Regions from separate parts of the Faecalibacterium sp. OM04-11BH genome, predicted to be linked through region 1. Evidence: riboswitches for the same ligand, from Rfam matches in the RefSeq annotation. Region 1 holds a riboswitch; each other region holds the start of a gene.
The links. Region 1 has a riboswitch for thiamine pyrophosphate ahead of thiT (energy-coupled thiamine transporter ThiT). Riboswitches for the same ligand answer to the same signal wherever they lie in the genome.
Positions count from the first base shown of each region.

Region 1 (7,079 bases):
GCCTACTTTGATTACAGCTGGCAGTGGGCTTACGCCAAAAAGTTCGAGGAAGCCGGTCTGACCGCCCTGCTGGGCAGCGGCTTTGACCCGGGCGTGACGCAGGCTTACTGTGCCTACGCCAAAAAGCATGAGTTCGATACCATTGACACTATCGACATTCTGGACTGCAACGGCGGCGACCATGGCTACGCCTTCGCCACCAACTTCAACCCCGAGATCAATCTGCGCGAGGTGTCCGCCCCCGGCAGCTACTGGGAGAACGGCCACTGGGTAGAAATTCCGGCTATGAGCATCAAGCGGGAGTACAACTTCGATCAGGTGGGCGACAAGGATATGTACCTGCTGCACCACGAGGAGATCGAGTCTCTGGCAAAGAACATCCCGGAGGCAAAGCGCATCCGCTTCTTCATGACCTTTGGCCAGAGCTATCTGGACCACATGCGCTGTCTGGAGGACGTGGGCATGCTGTCCACCACCCCGGTCAATTTCAACGGACAGGAGATCGTGCCCATCCAGTTCCTCAAGGCTCTGCTGCCGGACCCTGCCAGCCTTGGCCCCCGCACCAAGGGCAAGACCAACATCGGCTGCATCTTTACCGGCAAAAAGGACGGCAAGGACAAGACCTACTACATCTACAACGTCTGCGACCATCAGGAGTGCTACAAAGAGGTGGGCAGTCAGGCCATCAGCTACACCACCGGCGTGCCGGCTATGTGCGGCGCCCTGATGCTGCTTACCGGCAAGTGGACCACCAAGGGCGTGCACACTGTCGAGGAGTTTGATCCTGATCCGTATCTGGATGCACTGGACAAGTACGGCCTGCCCCGCTCCGAGAGCCACAACCCGGCTCTGGTGGACTGATGCGGGTACGCGACAGCCGCCCGCCCTTTGCGGGGCTGGCAAACCTGTCCGAGGAGCAGCTGCACCGCCTGCCCACCCCCTGCTATCTGCTGGACGAAGCCCAGCTGCGCCGCAACGGCGAGATCCTGCTGGGCGTGCAGCAGCGCACCGGCTGCCGCATCCTGCTGGCGCAGAAGGCTTTTTCCAACTTCAACGTCTACCCGGTGCTGGCACCCTATCTGGCCGGTACCGAGGCCAGCGGCCTGTACGAGAGCCGTTTGGGCAGGGAAGAGCTGCCGGAGAAGGAGAACCATGTGTTCTGCGCGGCCTACCGGGCAGACGAGTTTGAGGAATTGCTGCAATACGCCGACCACATCGTGTTCAACTCGCCCAGCCAGCTGGCAAAGTTCGGCCCGGCGGCAAAGGCGGCGGGCAAAAGCATCGGTCTGCGCATCAACCCGGAGTGCTCTACGCAGGAGGAACACGAAATTTACGACCCCTGCGCCCCCGGCAGCCGTCTGGGCACCACCCGTGCCCAGTGGGACGCCGCCGTGGCGGCGCACCCGGAGCTGCCCGCCCTGCTGGACGGTCTGCACTTCCACACCCTGTGCGAGCAGGACGCGGATGCGTTGGCGGTGACGCTGGCAGCGGTGGAGGAAAAGTTTGCCGACCTGCTGCCCCGCATGAAATGGCTCAACTTCGGCGGGGGACACCACATCACCCGCCCGGGCTATGCCCTTGCTACGCTGGAAAGCTGCATCCTGTCGGTGCGGCAGAAGTACGGCGTGCAGGTGTATCTGGAACCCGGCGAGGCTTGGGCGCTGAACGCGGGCTATCTGGTCACCACCGTGCTGGACACCCTGCGCAACGGGGATACCAGCCTTGCCATTCTGGATATGTCCGCAGCCTGCCACACCCCGGACGTCATCGAGATGCCCTACCGCCCGCCGCTACTGGATGCCGGTGAGGCAGGGGAGAAGGCACACACTGTCCGGCTGGGCGGCCCCACCTGCCTTGCGGGGGATATCATCGGGGATTACAGCTTTGATGCACCTCTTGCTGAGGGGGATAAGCTCATCTTCGGCGATATGGCCATCTACACCACCTGCAAGAACAACACCTTCAACGGGATGCCCCTGCCGCCCATCTGGCTGCTGGGCGCAGACGGCAATTGCCGCGAGCTGGTGCACTTCGGTTATCAGGACTTCAAAATGCGCTTGGGCGCACAGTAAAATAAAAAGCGTTTGTCGCGGCCTGCGGGCTGCGACAAACGCTTTTTTCATGAAAGAGGTCGTTAAGGTGAACGGCAGATAAAACAAAAAGCACCACACATCTCTGTGTGGTGCTTTGGTTCTGGTAGAGATTACCGGGCTGTTGTAATCACGGTGACCCTCTTGCAGTCCATGCACGGCGCTTTCCCGGGTGAACTAAGCCCTCACTCGTTTGGCCTTAACGAAAAAAGCACCGCACATTTCTGTGCGATGCTTTTCTTTCTGGTGGAGATTACCGGGATCGAACCGGTGACCTCTTGCATGCCATGCAAGCGCTCTCCCAGCTGAGCTAAACCCCCAGATGTCTTGCTTTGTGCCTGACGACGTGTGTAATTATACCAGCCACAGGGGCGCTTGTCAACAGTTTTTTGAAAAATTTTTGCAGTAAAAGATCCCCGCAGGGCGTGTGCCCGGCGGGGATCGGAAAGCGGGGGAGTGCTCGTTTTGAAAAACTACGCCTTAGCGTGCCTGACGGTCGAAGATCTGCGGGGCCACGCGGCACAGCAGCACAGCGGCCACCATGGTGAGCAGGGTCTCGGGCAGCATATAACTGCCGTTGTAGGTCAGGCTGTAAGTCCATGCAGCCAGACCATCATTCAGGTTGCCCCAGACCAGCACGCCGGACAAAAAGCTGCACATAAAGCGCAGGAAACCGGCGGCAAAGGTGCCCACGGCCACGCCTACGGTGCGGTTCTTGAAGGGGCGGGCGAACAGCTCGGCCAGACCCAGTGCCATAAAGGCCAGCACATAGTCCAGCAGCACCTCGCCGAGGAAGTAGAGGAAGGTGGAAGCGGGAGGAGGGTAGAAGCCCATGATCATTTGCAGGCAGGAGTTCACGAAACCGGTGAACAGGCCCCACTTTGCGCCGTGGCGGAAGGACACCAGCACAAAGGGCAGCATGCTCAGCAGGGTAATGCTGCCGCCGTTGGGCATGGTGAAGAACTTGATGTTGGAAAGCACCGTGCCAATGGCGATCATCAGGGCGCATTCCACCAGAATGCGGGTCTTGGAATAGGTTTTGGACATGATGAAAAAAATTCCTCTCTCATAGTAGTACACAAAAACAAAATGCGCCTGCTGGCAGCAGACGCATGGAGGTTTGTTGAACGTACCGGACAGTTCCGCAAACTCCCTACGCCGGTATTGCCCGGATCAGGTAAAGGGTACTCCGCGCAATGCGGATCTCAGCCTTACGGCGCCCCTGTTTTTATGTCCGCCCACAGTATACGCGCCGAGGGACAAAAAGTCAAGCCCGCAGACATAATCCGCCCCGGCGGTGCGTATGTTATACCATTGCAAAGCTGGAACGCAGGGAGGCGGGATATGAAAGCCGATCCAGAACAGCGCGCCGTGCAGCTGGGGGAGTACATTGCTGCCCACAACGCCACGGTGCGGGCAGCGGCGGCTGCGTTCGGGTGCAGCAAGTCCACCGTGCACAAGGATGTTGCCGTGCGGCTGCGCAGCATCAGCCCTGCGCTGTACGGGCAGGTGCGTGCCGTGCTGGCGCGCAACAAGGCCGAGCGCCACCTGCGGGGCGGGGCTGCCACCCGACGCAGATACAGCCGCCGCTAAAGCCAAAAAAGACCACTGCCCTGCGCAGCGGTCTTTTTTGACTGGGACGATTTTGAATGGCCGCCGCGCTGCTTTGGCCATATTCAGAGGAAAGCATGATTATAATTCGTGGTTCAAAAACACCTGCGGGTGCTTTTGAACCGCTTTTTCATAGGGGGCACAAAGAAAAGCAGCAGCTGCGGCTGCTTTCATCCCCCGGTGTGGAACTGCTGCAGCGCACTTTTTTCCAACCGGCTTACCTGTGCCTGACTGATGCCGATCTCCTGCGCTACCTCCATCTGCGTTTTGCCGCGCAGATATCGCAGCTCCATAATGCGCTTTTCCCGGGGCGAAAGGGCGGCTACCGTATCGCGGAACTGCAACCCACTGATCCAGCTCTCCTCGCTGTCCGGGTCGCGCACCTGATCGATCACGTACATGGCATCGCCGCCGTCGGTGTACACCGGCTCATCAAGGCTGAGCGGTTCTACCACCGACTCCAGCGCGGCGGTCACCTCGCGTCGGGCAAGCCCCGCTGCGGCGGCGATCTCGTCCATGGTGGGCTCGCGCCCCAGCTGCTTTTCCAGCGTTTCCCGCGCCTGCATGGCACGGTAGGCGGTGTCCCGCAGGGTGCGGCTTACCCGCAGGGCGTTGTTGTCCCGCAGAAAACGCCGGATCTCCCCGATGATCATGGGCACGCCGTAGGTGGAGAACCGCACCGGCTGTGCGGGGTCAAAGTTGTCGATGGCTTTGATCAACCCGATGCACCCCACCTGAAACAGATCGTCCAGATTCTCGCCCCGCTGGGCAAACCGCTGCACCACGCTGAGCACCAGCCGCAGGTTGCCCTCCACCATCCGCGCCCGGGCAGCCTTGTCCCCGGCGTGGGCAAGGGTGAGCAGCTGCCGCTTTTCCGCCTCGGTCAGCACAGGCAGCTGCCCCGTGTTCACACCGCATAGCTCCACCTTGTTGTACATCCAAACGCCCCCGGTCTTTTAGCTTTACCGGAAGTATGGCTCTGTGCGCCGGGCGCTATGCGTGGAAAAAATTGAGCGCCCCTCCGCAAAAGAGGGGCGCTTTGTAGACAAAGCTGTAATTTTATGGTATGCTGTGACTGGCGGCGCAAGCCGTCCATCAGGCGCTGTGCCCACAAACGCAGGACGGGTTGCGGCACCCAGTATCCGCTTCGTGCCTTGGGCGGCACTCGCGTCTTACTGGCCGCTGCCCCAACCTCGCCTCCCTGTTTCTGCCGCAGGCAGCGGTCGGCTCCGTTGCAGCTAGCTCCTTACCGGTACCTGAGTGCCGGGTAAGAGCGAATTTTTTCTTTGAGATCTCGTTTCTCCCCGGACGCTTAAGGGCGGGAAGGGGGGATGCGTCATGACGTTTGAACAGGTCGTATTGCTGCTCACGCTGCTTGGCGGAGCAATCTACATCACCTTTCAGATCACATGGACTGTATCGCACAGTGATGATAAAAAGAAAAAATGACCGCCCTCAGTGACTCCCAATCCTGAACGGTCATTTTTCTTTTGATCTAGTATGGTAAGGAGTTAGCCGTTTGCAGGGCCAGCGCCTCTTGTGTTTTCATTATACACGTTCCCACGCGGAATGTCAAGCGCTACGCCCGCTGCTACTCGCTTTCAAGCCGGGCTTTCAGGGTATGGATGATGCGCTTTTCCAGCCGGGAAATATAGCTCTGGCTGATGCCAAGGGCATCGGCGGCTTCCTTCTGGGTGCGCTCCACGCCGTCGGTAAGGCCGAAACGCAGTTCCATGATCTGCCGCTCCCGTGCCGAGAGCGCCGCCACGGCGCTGCGCAGTACCGCGCGTTCGGCGTCCTGCTCCAGCTGCTGGCTTACCGCGTTGGCGTCGCTGCCAAGGATGTCCGAGAGCAGCAGCTCGTTGCCGTCGCCGTCCACGTTCAAAGGCTCGTCGATGCTGGTTTCCTGCCGGCGGTTGGAGCTTTTGCGCAGGTACATCAAGATCTCGTTGCCGATGCAGCGGCTGGCGTAGGTGGCAAGCTTGATGCTGCGGGCAGGGGTAAAGGTGTTTACCGCCTTGATCAGCCCAATGGTACCGATGCTTACCAAGTCCTCAGCGGGCACGCCGCTGTTCTCGTACTTTTTTGCCAGATACACCACCAGCCGCAGGTTGTGGGTGATCAGCTCTTCGCGGGCGGCGGTGTCCCCGGCAGCCATGCGGTCAAGCAGGGTCTTTTCCTGCTCGGGGGTCAGGGGCGGGGGCAGGCTTGGCCCGCCCGCCAGATAATGCACCGCGCCGCAGTAGCGCAAACGCCCCCACAGCCGCCGCCAGACTTGCCGTAAAAACTGCAACATGGAAATCCCTCCTGTGCACTGTTAATTATATGTATAATAGAAGAAACTCCCTCAGTTAAAGCCTTGCGGCTTTGCCAGCTCCCTCGGGGAGGGAGCCTCTGGCGCGCTCGGAAGCTTTGCGCTTTAGCCGGAAACCTTACCGCCATGCCAAAGGCCCCATCCCAGAGGACGACTTCCCCCGGCCGGGGGAAGATGTCGCCGCAGGTGACAAAAAGGGGAATCTGTCGCCGTAGGCGACTGGGGGAGTTTTGGGTGCTCTCCTACACCCCCGCCTCCTCCGCTACGTCATCCCCCAACAGCAGCGTCCACGCGCCGGTGGGGGCATCCGGCGCGCAAAAGGCCGCCAGCAGGCCGGGCACACGGCGCTGCCCACAGCATAGCACAGCGGGTACGGCCGGCAGCAGGCAGTGGCCGGTAACGGCGGCGCAGGGCACAAACTGCACCCCCAGCCCCGGGGGCGGGGCAGCACCGGCGGCAAACCAGCTGTCTAAGGTTTCCCGCAGCGGCGCGGGCAGCCGGCTGCGCACCGGCGGATACTGCACCAGCACCACCCGCCGCCCGGCAAGAGGGTCTTGCAGGGTAAAGCCGGTGTCATGGTAGGCCTGCACGGGCACAGCCGCTCCCGCAAGGTGAAGCACGGCGGCAAAGCAGCCCCGCTGCGGGCGGCCAAACACCGCCAGCAGCCCGCGCAGCAGCGCATACACCCCGGCGCAGCACAGCAAAAGCCGCCCCGGGCGCACCGGCAGCAGCACGCTCAGGTTATTGGCCTGTACCCCGGGTAGCACCACCGCGCCGCACAGCAGGCCGTTCAGCGCCGCGTACCACCCGCACAGCCGGGCAAAGCTGCGCGCGCCGGGCACGCCGTAGCACACCGCCACCACCCCGCAGCAGCTGGCTATTTTATATAGTATCGCCAGCGGGGCAGGCCACGGCGGCGCCAGCAGGGCAAGGGTGCTTGCCGCAGCCGCCGCGCTGCCCACGCACAGCCGCAGCCCGGTGCAGCTGCGCCCGCACAAAAGCCCCGCGCCCAGCAGCAGCGCGGCGGCTGCAGCAAAGTTTACCAGCAGCAATTCGTCCACAAA
Region 1 covers NZ_QULS01000001.1:246,380-253,458, reverse strand. The annotation lists gene DXB44_RS01090 (saccharopine dehydrogenase family protein) at 1-861, shown strand, start outside; gene DXB44_RS01085 (carboxynorspermidine decarboxylase) at 861-2,072, shown strand; tRNA gene DXB44_RS01080 (tRNA-Ala) at 2,335-2,410, opposite strand; gene thiT (energy-coupled thiamine transporter ThiT) at 2,571-3,137, opposite strand; TPP riboswitch at 3,224-3,324, opposite strand; gene DXB44_RS01070 (sporulation transcriptional regulator SpoIIID) at 3,435-3,683, shown strand; gene sigG (RNA polymerase sporulation sigma factor SigG) at 3,872-4,639, opposite strand; gene sigK (RNA polymerase sporulation sigma factor SigK) at 5,293-5,997, opposite strand; gene DXB44_RS01050 (sigma-E processing peptidase SpoIIGA) at 6,258-7,079, opposite strand, start outside.

Region 2 (7,079 bases), on a different contig from region 1:
TTTTTTTGTGTAATCTGGAATGGAGTGTAAAATGGTACATCAGTATCAATTAAACGGTTATAACATCGTGCTGGACACCTGCAGCGGCTCGGTGCATGTTGTGGACGAGGTGGCTTACGATGTCATCGCCATGTACCCGGAGCATACCGCAGACGAGATCGTTGCCGCCATGCTGGCAAAGTACGGCAGCCGCCCGGATGTAACCGAAGAGGATTTGCGCCAGTGCATCGACGACGTGACCAGCCTGAAGGAAAACGGCAAGCTGTGGAGCCCGGATGTCTATAAGGACATGGCCTTTGACTTCAAGAACCGCAACACCGTGGTAAAGGCACTGTGCCTGCACGTTGCCCACAGCTGCAACCTGAGCTGCTCTTACTGCTTTGCCTCGCAGGGGCGCTACCACGGCGACCGCGCCCTGATGAGCTTTGAGGTGGGCAAGCGCGCCATGGACTTCCTCATCGAGAACAGCGGCACCCGCCGCAATCTGGAAGTGGACTTCTTTGGCGGCGAGCCGCTGATGAACTTTGATATGGTCAAAAAGCTGGTGGCCTACTGCCGCGAGCAGGAGAAGATCCATAACAAGAACTTCCGCTTTACCATGACCACCAACGGTGTGCTGATCGATGATGATGTCATCGACTTCTGCAACAAGGAGTGCCACAACGTAGTGCTGAGTCTGGACGGCCGTAAGGAGGTCAACGATCGTTTCCGCGTGGACTGTGCAGGCAACGGCAGCTACGACCGCATCGTGCCCAAGTTCCAGGAGTTCGTGAAAAAGCGCGGCGACAAGAACTACTATATGCGCGGCACCTATACCCACTTTAACACCGACTTCACCAACGATATCTTCCACATGGCAGACCTTGGCTTTACCGAGCTGAGCATGGAGCCGGTGGTATGTGACCCCAGCGATCCCAGCGCCCTGACTGAGGCGGATCTGCCCATCCTGAAGGAGCAGTACGAGATCCTTGCCAAGGAGATGATCAAGCGCGACCGCGAGGGCAGAGGTTTTACCTTCTACCACTACATGATCGACCTGACCGGCGGTCCCTGCATCTATAAGCGCATCTCCGGCTGCGGCTCCGGCACCGAGTACATGGCGGTTACCCCCTGGGGCGATCTGTACCCCTGCCACCAGTTCGTGGGCGACCCCAAGTACCTGCTGGGCGATATCTGGAAGGGCGTTACCAACACCGCCGTGCGGGATGAGTTCAAGCACTGCAACGCCTACGCCCGCAAGGAGTGTCAGGACTGCTGGGCAAAGCTGTACTGCTCCGGCGGCTGCGCTGCCAACTCCTACCATGCCACCGGCAGCATTACCGGCGTGTACGAGTACGGCTGTGAGCTGTTCAAAAAGCGCATGGAGTGCGCCATCATGATCAAGGTAGCCGAGAATCAGGAACTGGCAGCCAAGGGCATTGAGGTGCCCATTGAGCTGGGCTCTACCTGCAACGCCTGCGCTGACGGCGAAGCCTGCGAATGAGCGTGACCACCCCCATCGTGGATTTTGTGCGCAGCTATGCACAGTCCGGCACCGCTCGGCTGCACATGCCCGGCCACAAGGGGCAGAGCCTTTTAGGCTTTGAGCCGCTGGATATCACCGAGATCTGCGGTGCGGACGAGCTTTACGCGCCGGAGGGCATTATTGCCGAAAGCGAAGCCAACGCCACCCGGCTGTTCGGCACGGCGCACAGCTATTACAGCACCGAGGGCTCGTCTCAGTGCATCCGCGCCATGCTGTTTCTGGCGCTGCAAGGCGTACCGCAAAACGGCAGGCGCCCGGTGCTGCTGGCTGCCCGCAACGCCCACAAGGCGCTGCTCTACGCGGCGGCGCTGCTGGATTTTGATATCCGCTGGCTTTGGCCGTCTGCGCAGGCAGAGGGTGCACTGTGCAGCTGCCCAGTCACAGCCGAAACGCTGGCCGAGGCTTTGCACGCGCTGACGCAGCAGGGGATAAGCCCCTTTGGTGTGTACGTCACCAGCCCGGATTATCTGGGCGGGATGCAGGACATCCCGGCGCTGGCCGCTGTCTGCCGGATGCAGGGCGTGCCTTTGCTGGTGGATAACGCCCACGGGGCCTACCTGCGCTTTCTGCCGCAAAACTGCCACCCCATCGCGCAGGGCGCGGCGATGTGCTGCGACTCTGCCCACAAGACCCTGCCGGTGGTCACCGGCGGCGCGTATCTGCATCTGGCGCACGATGCCCCTGTGCAGGACGAAGCCGCCGTGCGGGGGGCGCTGGCACTGTTCGGCTCTACCAGCCCCTCTTACCTCATTTTGCAGTCGCTGGATGCCTGCAACGCGGTGCTGGCAGGGGACTACCCCCAGCGGCTGGCACAGTGCTGCGCCGCGCTGGAAAGTCTGCGCCGCAGCCTGAACAAGACCGCAGCGGTACGGCAGTGCCCGGTGCCGCTGGCAGTTGCCGGGGCGCAGCAGGAGCCGATGAAGCTTACGCTGGACGCCGCTGCCCTTGGCTGCACTGGCACAGCGCTGGCAGATGCTTTGCACCGCGCACAGCTGGAGTGCGAGTATGCAGACCCGCGTTATGTGGTGCTGATGTTCACCCCGGAGAACCCGTCGCAGGACTTTGAACGCCTGCAAACCGCGCTGGAACAGCTTCTGGCTGCTGTGCCTGCCGGGCTGCCCCGCCCAGAGAACCGGGCAGGGGAGTTTGCCGCCTTGCAGCAACAGGCGGTGCAGCGCTGCACCATCCGGCAGGCGGTGCTGGGCGCACAGGTGCGCGTTCCGGTGCACAAGGCACTGGGACGGGTGTGTGCCATGCCTACGGTGTCCTGCCCGCCCGCCATTCCTGTGGCGGTCAGCGGCGAGGAGATCACCCCGGCGGCTATTGCCCTGATGCAGCACTACGGCATCGAGGAACTCTCGGTGCTGCGATAAAGATTTTATAAGAAGAGAACCCGGAAGGTCTGCGGACCTTCCGGGTTCTCTATATTTATTCTTAAATATCCGTCCGGGGTGTGGCGCACATCTCCCAGAAGTGCAGCTCGTGCTCCGAGCAGGCGCGGAAGATTGCGCGGCAGCGAGCGGCGCGCTCCGGCGAAAGGCCGGTGCAGGCCACCTCGGCGCGCTCTGCCCATGCGCGGCAGGCGGCATCATAGCCGGGGCCGGCGTAGTCCAGCACCAGCGCGCCGTAGTAGGTGTCCTTTACGGCGGGGGAGCGCTGCAAAAGCTTCTGGAATAGCCACCCGTAACTCAGCATACAGGGCAGGCAGGCCATCAGGCACTCAGCTTCCCCTTCGCCGGTGCGGGCAGCATCGATCATGCAGTCCAGATAGGCGCGGTTCTCCGGGCGCAGGGGCAGGGACTGGATATCAGCTTCCCGCAGACCGTACTGCTCCAGATACCGCAGCCGGGTCAGGTCCTCGTTCTCCTGCACAAAGGACAGCAGGGAATAGTAGGTGCGCATGGCAGCCATGGTGGTGGCCTTGGTCATGCCCCACGCAAAAATTTTGGCGTACTCCCGCAGATACAGGCTGTCCTCCACAAGGTAGCTTTTAAAGCAGTCCTCGCTCAGGGTGCCGTTTTCCATCTTTTGCAGAAACTCGGTCTGTAAGCACTGCTCCCACACAGGCAGGTCTGCCTGCACCAGCGCCGAAACGAAGGGCAGGTCAGTCACGGACAAAATCTCCCTTCAGGTTGAAGGTATGATCCATGGGCCCGGAGCCGTGCCCTAAATCCAGCATGGCGGACAGACAGCCGGAAATGTAGGCCTTGGCGCGCTCCACGGCGGTGTCGAGGTCGTACCCCTTGGCCAGATTGGAAGCGATGGCGCTGGACAGGGTGCAGCCGGTGCCGTGGGTGTTGGGGTTTGCAATGCGCTTGCCCTTGAACCACTTGCCGGTGCCGCCGCGCCACAAAAGGTCGTCAGCATCGTTGATCTGGTGGCCGCCCTTGCACAGCACGGCGCAGCCGTAGCGCTCGCTGATGGTACGGGCAGCGGCTTCCATGTCGGCAGCGTTTGCAATGGTCATGCCGGACAAGATCTCGGCCTCCGGGATGTTGGGGGTAAGCACCTCAGCCAGCGGCAGCAGCTTTGCGGTCAGCGCCTGCACGGCATCGTCCTGCAGCAGCTTTGCGCCGGAGGTGGCCACCATCACAGGGTCCACCACGATATGCTTTGCGCCGTAAAAGTGCAGCCGCTCGGCAATGGTGTCGATGAGCGGGGCAGAGGATACCATGCCGATCTTTACCGCATCCGGGTAGATGTCGGTAAATACAGCGTCGAGCTGCTGCGCCAGAAACTGCGGCGTGGTGTCAAAAATGGCGGTCACACCGGTGGTGTTCTGTGCCGTCAGGGCGGTAATGGCGCTCATGGCAAACACGCCGTTGGCGGTCATGGTCTTGATATCGGCCTGGATCCCGGCGCCGCCGCTGGAATCACTGCCGGCAATGGTCAATGCAGTTTTCATGGATAAAATGCTCCTTTGCAGCAAAAATGCGGATATGCCCGCAAAGACATATCCGCAGATAAAAGCGCTATCTCCCTACGTTGGCATGATCCAAATCAGGTCACAGGTCAGGGCAGTACAACCCACTCTCAGCCCGCTTTGCGCGGGCTCCCTTTTTATAATAGAAAGCATACCACAATCGGGGAAAAGATGCAAGAAAAACAGGCTGCGCAAAAACGCACTGCTTACTCGCCCAGTGCGGTGCGGATGTTGTCCAGCACCTTTTTGCTCAGCAGAACGAAGGCTTGCTTGGTGCGGCCTGCGGACACATTGGCACAGCGCACGTTTTCCCGGGCAAAGAAGTCCTCGGCCACGGGGCCTGCGGCGGCGCGGGTGTCGCAGAAGAAGCGGGTGCCGGGCAGGTCGAGCCACTTTTCCAGTGCAGCGGAGTCGAAGCCGGGGCCGATGGAGGTGTTGAACAGCACCTTACCTGCACCCAGCTGGGCAAACTCGTTTTCGCCCAGCAGCAGTACATTCTTGTTCAGGCAGGTGAACACCACTTCGCTGTCTGCCAGCAGCTGGGGCAGGGGCTTGAAGGTCATACCGGCAGCCTCGGCGTCCGGCTTTGCGCTGCGGGCAAAGTAGCTGATCTCTGCGCCCATAAATTGCAGCGCGTCGGCGATCATCCGACCGGAAACGCCCAGCCCCACGATGCCCACCTTCAGGCCGGTGATCTCCACCGGCTCGTCCCGCAGCATAGGCATTCCAAAGCCGTGCAGCAGGCCGGTCAGCTCGTGCAGAACATACTCTACAACGCCGCGGTCGCCGTAATCCCGGATGCCCAGCACCTTGATGCCCCGGGTGCGTGCGTAGGCGATATCCACGTTGGCGCTCTCCTCAGAGTACAGGCTGCAGCACATGCCGATATAGCGGATGTTGGGGCACTGTGCAATGACTTCCTTGCCCATGCGGGAGGTGTAGCTCAGCAGCACGGCATCGGCGTCTCCGATGCGGCGCACCATTTCGGCGTCACTGCCGGGCACGTCACGGTACAGCACCACCTCTTTGGCGTAGCGGTGCAGCTCCTCCTCGGCAGAGGGAATCAGACTGACCGGCTCAATGGCAACAAGCTTTTCAAACATGACGGACTCCTCCTTATATTAGTAGAAGCAGACGGGCGAGGACAGATTGCGCAGCAGAGAGACGGCGCTCCAGCCTGCAATGGCGCTGGTGGAGGAGCAGATGTCCACCACAGCCTTCACGCCCTCGATCTCGGCGGTGATGCAGTGGTCATCGCCCACCCAGCCGGGAACGGAGTGCATGGTCACGCCGGTGATCTCGGGGCCGGTGGTGGCCAGAGAGGTAGCCACAGCCACGTTCACCCGGCGGGGGAAGGTGGCAATGGCCTGCTTTGCGTTGCCGGTGAACACGGTGGTCTTTTCGGTGTCGGTCAGCAGATGCTCTGCCCACACCGGGGTGTTGCGGAAGCCCTTTGCACCGGTATGGGTCTCGATGCCGGCGGTCTCCGGCAGGCCCTGCGCCTGTGCCATCAGGGTGACGGTCTGCAGCACATCAAAGCCGCCGATGGCACCGCTGGCCAGATGCACCTTGGCGCCGCCCTCCACGGCGGCAGCCTTGACCTGTGCGTAGAAATCCAGATCCGCAAAGGCACCGATGGACAGAATGACCAGATTCACGCCCCGCTTCAGCACGGGGATGGCCATGGCGCGTACCGACTCCACCGAGGCAGCCTCCACGATGTACTCCGGTTCAAGCGCCAGCAGCGCGTCCACGTCCGCACAGACGGCGCAGCCGACATTGGCGGCGGTCTTTTCAGCCGAGGCGCGGGTGCGGCTGGTCACGCCCACCAGCTCGTAGTCCGGCAGCAGACCCTTCTTCCACGCGTCGGCCACGATGTTGCCCAGAAAACCGCAGCCCACAATACCCAATTTTGTTTTCATACCGTATCCTAAACTCCTTTTTTCTGCCTGTGGCAGCATATTCATAGTTAGTATACCATATCGGGTACAAAAAGGAAAATGATGTTTGCGGCAGCCCGGCGGGGCAGGACATAAAAAGTTAACAAAATAAATTACAAATAAATTACAAAACCCTATTGCAAAATGGTTTCAAAAGAGTTACAATATGGTTACAGCAAGGGCAAAGCCCCAAGGCTGTGTGTGAAATCTTTTTCTTCTTGTTTTTGGGATACTGGGCGCGGATCCTCCTCCTCCGGCTGTTCTCCTTCACAGCTATGATCCATGCGCCGCACAGGCAGTGTCCCGCTTCGTGTGCAAAAGGGCTCGTCCGGTGTTTCGGACGAGCTTTTTTGCATTCTGCAAGCCCTGTTTTACCTGCAAAAGTGATACTTCAAAAATCAAAGTATGACCAATGCCCGAAAACGCTTGGCAATTTGTCTGTTTTTCCGCAAAGGACAATTATAAAGTTTGGCGCGGCAGGGGTTTGTATTCTTGCAGGCTTTGTGGTAAAGTATATACAATCAATTTATAGGCAGCAAACATGAATGATTTTGATGCTGATTTATATCGGATGCGTTAAGAGAAAAGGAGTTTGATTATGGCTTATTTCTACGAAGAACCCTCCCGCACCTTTGGCGAGTACCTGCTGGTCCCCGGCTATTCCTCTGCGGAGAATGTGCCCACGGCGGTC
Region 2 covers NZ_QULS01000002.1:343,366-350,444, reverse strand. The annotation lists gene scfB (thioether cross-link-forming SCIFF peptide maturase) at 32-1,483, shown strand; gene DXB44_RS03415 (amino acid decarboxylase) at 1,480-2,898, shown strand; gene DXB44_RS03410 (TENA/THI-4 family protein) at 2,960-3,637, opposite strand; gene thiD (bifunctional hydroxymethylpyrimidine kinase/phosphomethylpyrimidine kinase) at 3,630-4,430, opposite strand; TPP riboswitch at 4,486-4,594, opposite strand; gene DXB44_RS03400 (NAD(P)-dependent oxidoreductase) at 4,655-5,551, opposite strand; gene DXB44_RS03395 (aspartate dehydrogenase domain-containing protein) at 5,570-6,370, opposite strand; gene DXB44_RS03390 (IMP dehydrogenase) at 6,987-7,079, shown strand, end outside.
Region 2: another riboswitch for thiamine pyrophosphate. It lies ahead of thiD (bifunctional hydroxymethylpyrimidine kinase/phosphomethylpyrimidine kinase); the one in region 1 lies ahead of thiT (energy-coupled thiamine transporter ThiT).

Region 3 (7,079 bases), on a different contig from region 1:
CGATGTCCCGGGCGTGGGGGATGCCCTTGGCAATGTCGGCGGCGTGGGCGGCGATCTTGGAGGCCACGATGCCCTGCTTTACGTCCTCCACATTGGGCAGTGCCAGATGCTCGGCGGGGGTCACATAGCACAGGAAGGCCGCACCGCTGGCGGCTGCCACTGCGCCGCCGATGGCAGCGGTAATGTGGTCGTAGCCGGGGGCGATATCGGTGACCAGAGGTCCCAGCACATAGAAGGGTGCGCCCATGCAGATGCTCTTCTGCACCTCCATGTTGGCGGCGACCTGATTCAGGGGCACATGGCCGGGGCCTTCTACCATCACCTGTACGTTGTGCGCCCATGCGCGCTTGGTCAGCTCGCCCAGACGCACCAGTTCCTCGATCTGGCACACGTCGGTGGCGTCAGCCAGACAGCCGGGACGGCAGGCGTCGCCTAGAGAGATGGTCACGTCATGCTCGGCGCAGATCTCGCAGATCTCGTCAAAGTGCTCGTAGAAGGGGTTCTCGTTGCCGGTCATGCTCATCCACGCAAACACCAGAGAGCCGCCGCGGCTGACGATGTTCATCTTGCGCTTGTGCTTGCGGATCTGCTCGATGGTCTTGCGGGTGATGCCGCAGTGCAGGGTGACAAAGTCCACGCCGTCCTCTGCGTGCAGGCGTACCACATCGATGAAGTCCTGTGCGGTCAGTTCTGCCAGATCCCGCTGGTAGTGGATGACCGAATCATATACCGGCACAGTGCCGATCATCACCGGGCACTCGTGGGTCAGCTTCTGGCGGAAGGGCTGGGTGTTGCCGTGGCTGGACAGATCCATAATGGCTTCTGCGCCCATGTTCACGGCGCTCATCACCTTCTGCATCTCAATGTTGTAGTCCTTGCAGTCGCGGGAGACGCCAAGGTTCACGTTGATCTTGGTGCGCAGCATAGAGCCCACGCCCTCGGGGTTCAGGCACTTGTGGTGCTTGTTGGCGGGGATGGCTACCTTGCCTTCGGCGACCCACTGGCGGATCTCCTCGGTGGTGCGGTATTCCTTTTTGGCTACGATCTCCATCTCCGGGGTGATGATGCCCTTGCGGGCGGCATCCATCTGGGTGGTATAAGTCTGCATACGCTGTGTTCCTCCAAATAACAGTTTATCTCTGAACAGCAGGGTGCTGGTCATACAGTGATGTGGGGCAGCCCGCGTGCCGGGAGCTTTCTCCTCGGACACGAGTACGGGTTGCGGCACCCAGCGGATGCTTCGTGCATTGAGCAGCACTCGCATCCTGCTGGCCGCTGCCCCAACAGCAACTTCCTGTTTCCGCCACTGGCGGCGGTCGTTGCTGTTGCAGGTCATTCCATCGCCCGCCCTACTGCCTGCGGCAGCAGGGTCCCACCCCAGCGGACGGTCCTCGGAGGAACTCCCGACCCGCAGGCAAGGGTGGCAGACAGGTAGCCGTCATTCAGAAAAAACAGTATGCTCTGGATGCCGGCACCTGCGCAAAATACGCTTTTCATGTTGGTTTTCTCCATGAATTTTGTAACGCGGCCCAAGGTGGTGCCCCCGGTTTGCCGCGGGATGATAGCTTACTTTATGATCTGCTCCGAAAGGGCGCGCAGTTCGCGGCACTCGGCCTCGATGTCCTTTGCGGCAAAGATAGCACTTACCAGCGCCACGCCGTCCACGCCGGTGCCCTTGAGCTGCAGGATGTTCTCCTTGTGGATGCCGCCAATGGCCACCACCGGCACATCCACGGCGTTGCAGATGTCCAGCAGGGTCTGCCGGGGCATCTCGCTTACGTCCGTCTTGGTGTGGGTGGCGAACACCGCGCCAACGCCAAGGTAGTCCGCGCCGTGCGCCACAGCGTCCAGCGCTTCCTGTACCGTGTGGGCAGAAACGCCGATCATCACGCCCTCGCCCACGCGCTGACGCACCTGTGCGGCGGCCATATCGTCCTGTCCCACATGGATGCCCTCGGCGTGGCACTGCAGTGCCACTTCCACGTTATCGTTGATGAACAGCGGCACACCGTACTGCTGGCACAGGGCGTGGATCTGAATGGCTTCCTGTAAAAAATCTGCGTCGCCCAGCTGCTTTTCCCGCAGCTGCACACAGGTAGCACCGCCCTTCAGGGCGCTTTCCACCTGCTGATACAACGTCTGCTCGCCCACCCATGCGCGGTCGGTCACCGCGTACAGGAGCATGGTGTGTTTATCGCACTTCATAGTTTGCGCCTTTCTCCAGCTGTTCAGGGGTCATGTTGTAAATGGCATCAATGATGTAATTGCGGTAGGTGGCGTTGCCGTCCTGCGGGGTGAGCCGCTGGTGGGCGATCTCGCCCGCCAGACCCATGGCGCACACCGCCGCAGCGGCAGCTTCCAGCGGGTAGCCGGGGTTGGCGGTGACAAAAGCCGCCGTCAGGGCAGAAAGCTGACAGCCCGTGCCGGTGATGCTGCTCATCATGGCGTTGCCGTTGCGGATGCAGTAGGCTTTTTGTGCATCGGCCACGATGTCAATAGCACCGGTAATGGCGATTACCGCGCCGGTGCGGGCGGCAAAAGCCTTGGCAAAGGCTACAGCGCTGTCCAGATTCTCCTCGGTCACCTTGTCGGCTACGTCTGCATCCACGCCCTTGGTGGTGCCCGCGCCGGAGGCAAGGGTTTTGATCTCCGAGATGTTGCCACGGATCACCGTGAACTGCACCTCCCGCAGCAGGCGGAAGGCGGTGTCGGTGCGCAGACGGGAAGCACCTGCACCCACCGGGTCCAGTACCACCGGATGCCCCAGCTGATTGGCCTTTTTGCCCGCCAGCAGCATACTGGTGACGGTGCGGCTGTTCAGCGTGCCGATGTTGATATTCAGTCCGCCGCAGATGGCGGTGATCTCCTCTACCTCGGCGGCATCATCGGCCATGATGGGGGAGGCACCGCAGGCCAGCACCATGTTGGCGCAGTCGTTCACGGTGACGTAGTTGGTGATGTTGTGGATGAGAGGGCTGCGGCTGCGCAGGTTCTCAAAGGCGGTTTTGAGCATTCCCGGCACCTCCGCTCAGGAAAGGCTGTTCTGCATGGAGCGCAGAGCGCCGGAGCGCTGCAGGCTGAACACCACAGCACCGGCGATCACCGCACCCACGGCGGTGGAGATAAGGAAGGGCACGATGTAGGCGTAGAAGGCGATATCCGCAGCACTCTTGCCCATCAGGAAGATGGCTACGGGCCATGCGCACAGGCCGCCCAGAATGCTGGTGCCGAACACCTCACCCACCACGGTGGCGATCAGGTTTTTGGTCTTGTGGTATGCAAGGCCGCACAGCAGCGCACCGAACATACTGCCCGGGAAAGCCATCAGGCTGCCCAGACCCAGCAGATTGCGCAGCAGGGAAGCCACAAAGGCCACGCCTACACCCCACCACGGCCCCAGCAGAACGGCGCACAGAACATTGACCATGTGCTGCACCGGGGCGCACTTGCTGCCGAACATGGGAAAGCTGAACACGCTGCCCACCACGCACAGGGCACAGAACATACCGGCAAGGGCAAGCTTTTTGACAGAGAGATTCTTCATGATAAATTGGCTCCTTTTCAACCATCTGCGGCAGCGCAGGGTGAATACCGGCGCTCCCGCAACAAAACAGCCCGTGCCCGCCACAAGGCGGGAACAGGTACGGAAGGTGCGGTCGAAACTTACTGGTTTCCTCTCACGCCGGAACACGGCTTCCCATCGCTGCATTCATCCAAGGCTCAGGGCGCTCCCCCTCAGCCGGCTGCGGAACCTCCGCAGAGGTACAAAAAAACAGGAGGGGCCCGGCACGGCTCCTCCTGCAAAAAATCATAAAGGGTATGACTTCCTACGGCGGCATTATCCGCATCAGGTAAAAGGGTCGAAGCTTGCTATACTTCCTCTCAGCCCGCTGCACGAGCTCCCCTGTGTTTGATTGTGACTGTATTCTACACCTCTTTTCCCAAAATTGCAAGAGGAAAGAGGACGATTTGGAATGCGCGGGCAGGTGAAATGATTTTGAATGCGCTCCGCGTTGCTCTGCGCATAGATAGCGGAATTATGATTTTAATTTGCATTTCAGCCAAGCCTGCGGGCTTGGCTGAAATGCTTTTTTCACAGGAGGGGTCGTAGCGGTCAACTGCATTTGTGATTCAGACCGCCCATTAACCATTGCAGCCCCACTTGTGAAAATGCGTTTGGAGCGCTCCGCAGAGCGCGACAAACGCGAAATATTAAAATAACCTTTCCGCTGAAGATGCGCAGAGCAACGCGGAGCGCATTATCAATCGTTAAGCTGTTAAAATATTTTCATTATAAACCAAAACCGCCGTGCAGAGGTCTGCGCGGCGGCTTTGGTCACAGAAAGGAGAATAATATGAAAAAGCAGAGAAAGTTGGGTTAACCCATGGTCACCTGCACCGTTACCTCAGTACCGGCGGCAGCCAGCGGCAGTACATTGCCGGAGATGGTCTTGCCGTCCACAGTAACGGCCTTGATGCCGTGCTGCACCCCGGCGGTGTTGTCCACCGTAATGTGGTACACAGCACCGCGGAAGCGGCGGGTCACAGTAAAGCCGGACAGGGTGTGGGGGATGCAGGGGTCTACCCGCAGGCCGTCCAAGGTGGGCTGGATGCCCAGAATGTACTGGCTGATGTTGAAGAAAGTCCATGCCGCTGTACCGGTCAGCCAGCTGTTTTTGGCTTCGCCGAAGGTGGGGGCGTCCTTACCGGCCACCATCTGACTGTAAACATAGGGCTCGGTGCGGTGGATCTCGGAAATGTCCTCAATGTAGGCGGGGCAGGTCTTGCGGTACACCGCAAAGGCACGGTCGCCGTGGCCGAGCGTTGCTTCGGCGCAGCTGATCCACGGGTTGTTGTGGCAGAAGATACCGGCGTTCTCCTTGTATCCCGGAGGATAGCTGGAGATCTCGCCCAAATTCAGCTGGTAGCTGGTGTAGGCGGGCTGCAGCAGCACCACACCGTATTTGGTGTCCAGACGCTCTTCCACACTGGCAAGTGCCTGTGCGGCCTGTCCGCTCTCCTTGCCGATGCCAGCCATGACGCACATGCCCTGCGGCTCAATAAAGATCTGACCCTCGGTGCACTCCTTGCTGCCGACGGGCTTGCCGAAAGCATCGTAGGCACGGCGGAACCATGCGCCATCCCAACCGGCGGTCAGAGTAGCCTGCTCCACGGCATCAATGTGCTTGCGGGCGGCAGCGGCCTCCTCGGTCAGATTCAAATGGTCGCACAGTTGGGCGTATTCGTGGCCGTACTTGACGAACATACCGGCAATGAAAACGCTTTCGGCTACGGGACCTTCGCTGGGGCCGGTGATCTGGAAGCTCTCGCCCGGGTGCTCGGAGAAGCAGTTCAGGTTCAGGCAGTCGTTCCAGTCGGCGCGGCCGATCAGCGGCAGGCCGTGGGGACCCAGATGGGTGCAGGTAAAGTTGAAGCTGCGGCGCAGGTGCTCCATCAGCGGCTGCGCCTTGGTGGCGTCGTTATCAAAGGGTACCTGTTCTTCCAGAATGGACCAATCGCCGGTCTCCCGCAGGTAGGCAGCAGTACCGGCAATGAGCCACAGCGGGTCATCGTTGAAGCCGGTGCCGATATCCCGGTTGCCTTTTTTGGTCAGGGGCTGGTACTGGTGGTAGGCGCTGCCGTCCTCAAACTGGGTGGCGGCGATATCCAGAATGCGCTCCCGGGCACGGGAGGGGATGATATGCACAAAGCCCAGCAGGTCCTGACAGCTGTCCCGGAAGCCCATGCCGCGTCCGGTACCGCTTTCGTAGTAGCTGGCGGAGCGGCTCATGTTAAAGGTAACCATGCACTGGTACTGATGCCAGATGTTGACCATGCGGTTCAGCTTTTCCTCACCGGATTCCAGATGGTAGGTGGACAGCAGCTCTTCCCAGTGCGTGCGCAAGGCGGCGCGGGCGGCATCGATCTGTGCATCGGTGGCGTAGCGCTCCATCATGGCATGGGCGCGGGTCTTGTTGATGACGCCCGGCGCAATGAACTTTTCCTGCTGCGGGTTCTCGATATAACCCAGACCAAACAGGATGCTGCGGCTCTCGCCGGGGGCGAGGGTCAGGTGGATGTGCAGTGCGCCCACCGGTGCCCAGCCGTGGGCAATGCTGCCGGAGCAGTGTCCGGCGCGGACGGCCTGCGGATCTGCCGGGCCGCCGTATACGCCGCAAAAGGCATCCCGGGTGGTATCAAAGCTGTCCACCGGGCAGTTTGCCCAGAACACAGCGTAGTGGTTGCGGCGCTCGCGGTACTCGGTCTTGTGGTAGATGACGCTGCCCTCTACCTCCACCTCGCCGGTGGAGTAGTTGCGCTGGAAGTTGGAGCTGTCATCCACAGCGTCCCACAGGCAGAACTCCACATAGCTGAAAAGGTCCAGCTCCTTAACAGTGGTGCCGCCGTTGCACACGGTCACGCGGTCCAGCTCACAGGCATCCCCCTTGGGGACGAACAGCTCCTGCCGGGCGGTCACACCGTCCTTTTTGCCCTCCAGAATGGTGTAGCCCAGACCATGGCGGCAGCTGTAACTGTCCAGCGGGGTCTTGGTGGGCTGCCAGCCCGGGTTCCAAACGGTGTCGCCGTCCTTGATATAGATCCGGTGGCCGTCCATGTCCAGCGGGGAGTTGTTGTAGCGGTAGCGGGTCAGGCGGCGCATCCGGGCGTCCCGGTAAAAGCTGTAACCGCCCGCCGTGTTGGAAACCAGACTGAAGAAGTCCTCGCTGCCAAGGTAGTTGATCCAGGGCAGGGGTGTCTGCGGGGTGGTGATGACATATTCTTTATTCTGGTCATCAAAATATCCGAACTTCATAATGCTTCCTCCTTAAAACTGCGCCTTGTCAGGTGGGCAGTGTGTCGATTGCGAAAACGATTAAGGCGCTGCGAAAGAAGCAATCTCATCACGCTAAGCATACCCTATCCCACCCAAAAATGCAAGAGCTTTTTGCAAAAATCTCAACGGAAATTTAAAAATAATCTGCGCAGCCCCGGCGGTTTTCGGTGGCTTTCTGCGCTGCGCATACCGGCGAAACGCGGAACGAAAGACCTGAAACCCATTTTAAAAGTAATATATACAT
Region 3 covers NZ_QULS01000006.1:9,228-16,306, forward strand. The annotation lists gene thiC (phosphomethylpyrimidine synthase ThiC) at 1-1,108, opposite strand, end outside; gene DXB44_RS14635 (hypothetical protein) at 1,333-1,497, opposite strand; gene thiE (thiamine phosphate synthase) at 1,567-2,205, opposite strand; gene thiM (hydroxyethylthiazole kinase) at 2,192-3,013, opposite strand; gene thiW (energy coupling factor transporter S component ThiW) at 3,029-3,544, opposite strand; TPP riboswitch at 3,808-3,916, opposite strand; gene DXB44_RS06930 (glycosyl transferase) at 4,379-6,814, opposite strand.
Region 3: another riboswitch for thiamine pyrophosphate. It lies ahead of thiW (energy coupling factor transporter S component ThiW); the one in region 1 lies ahead of thiT (energy-coupled thiamine transporter ThiT).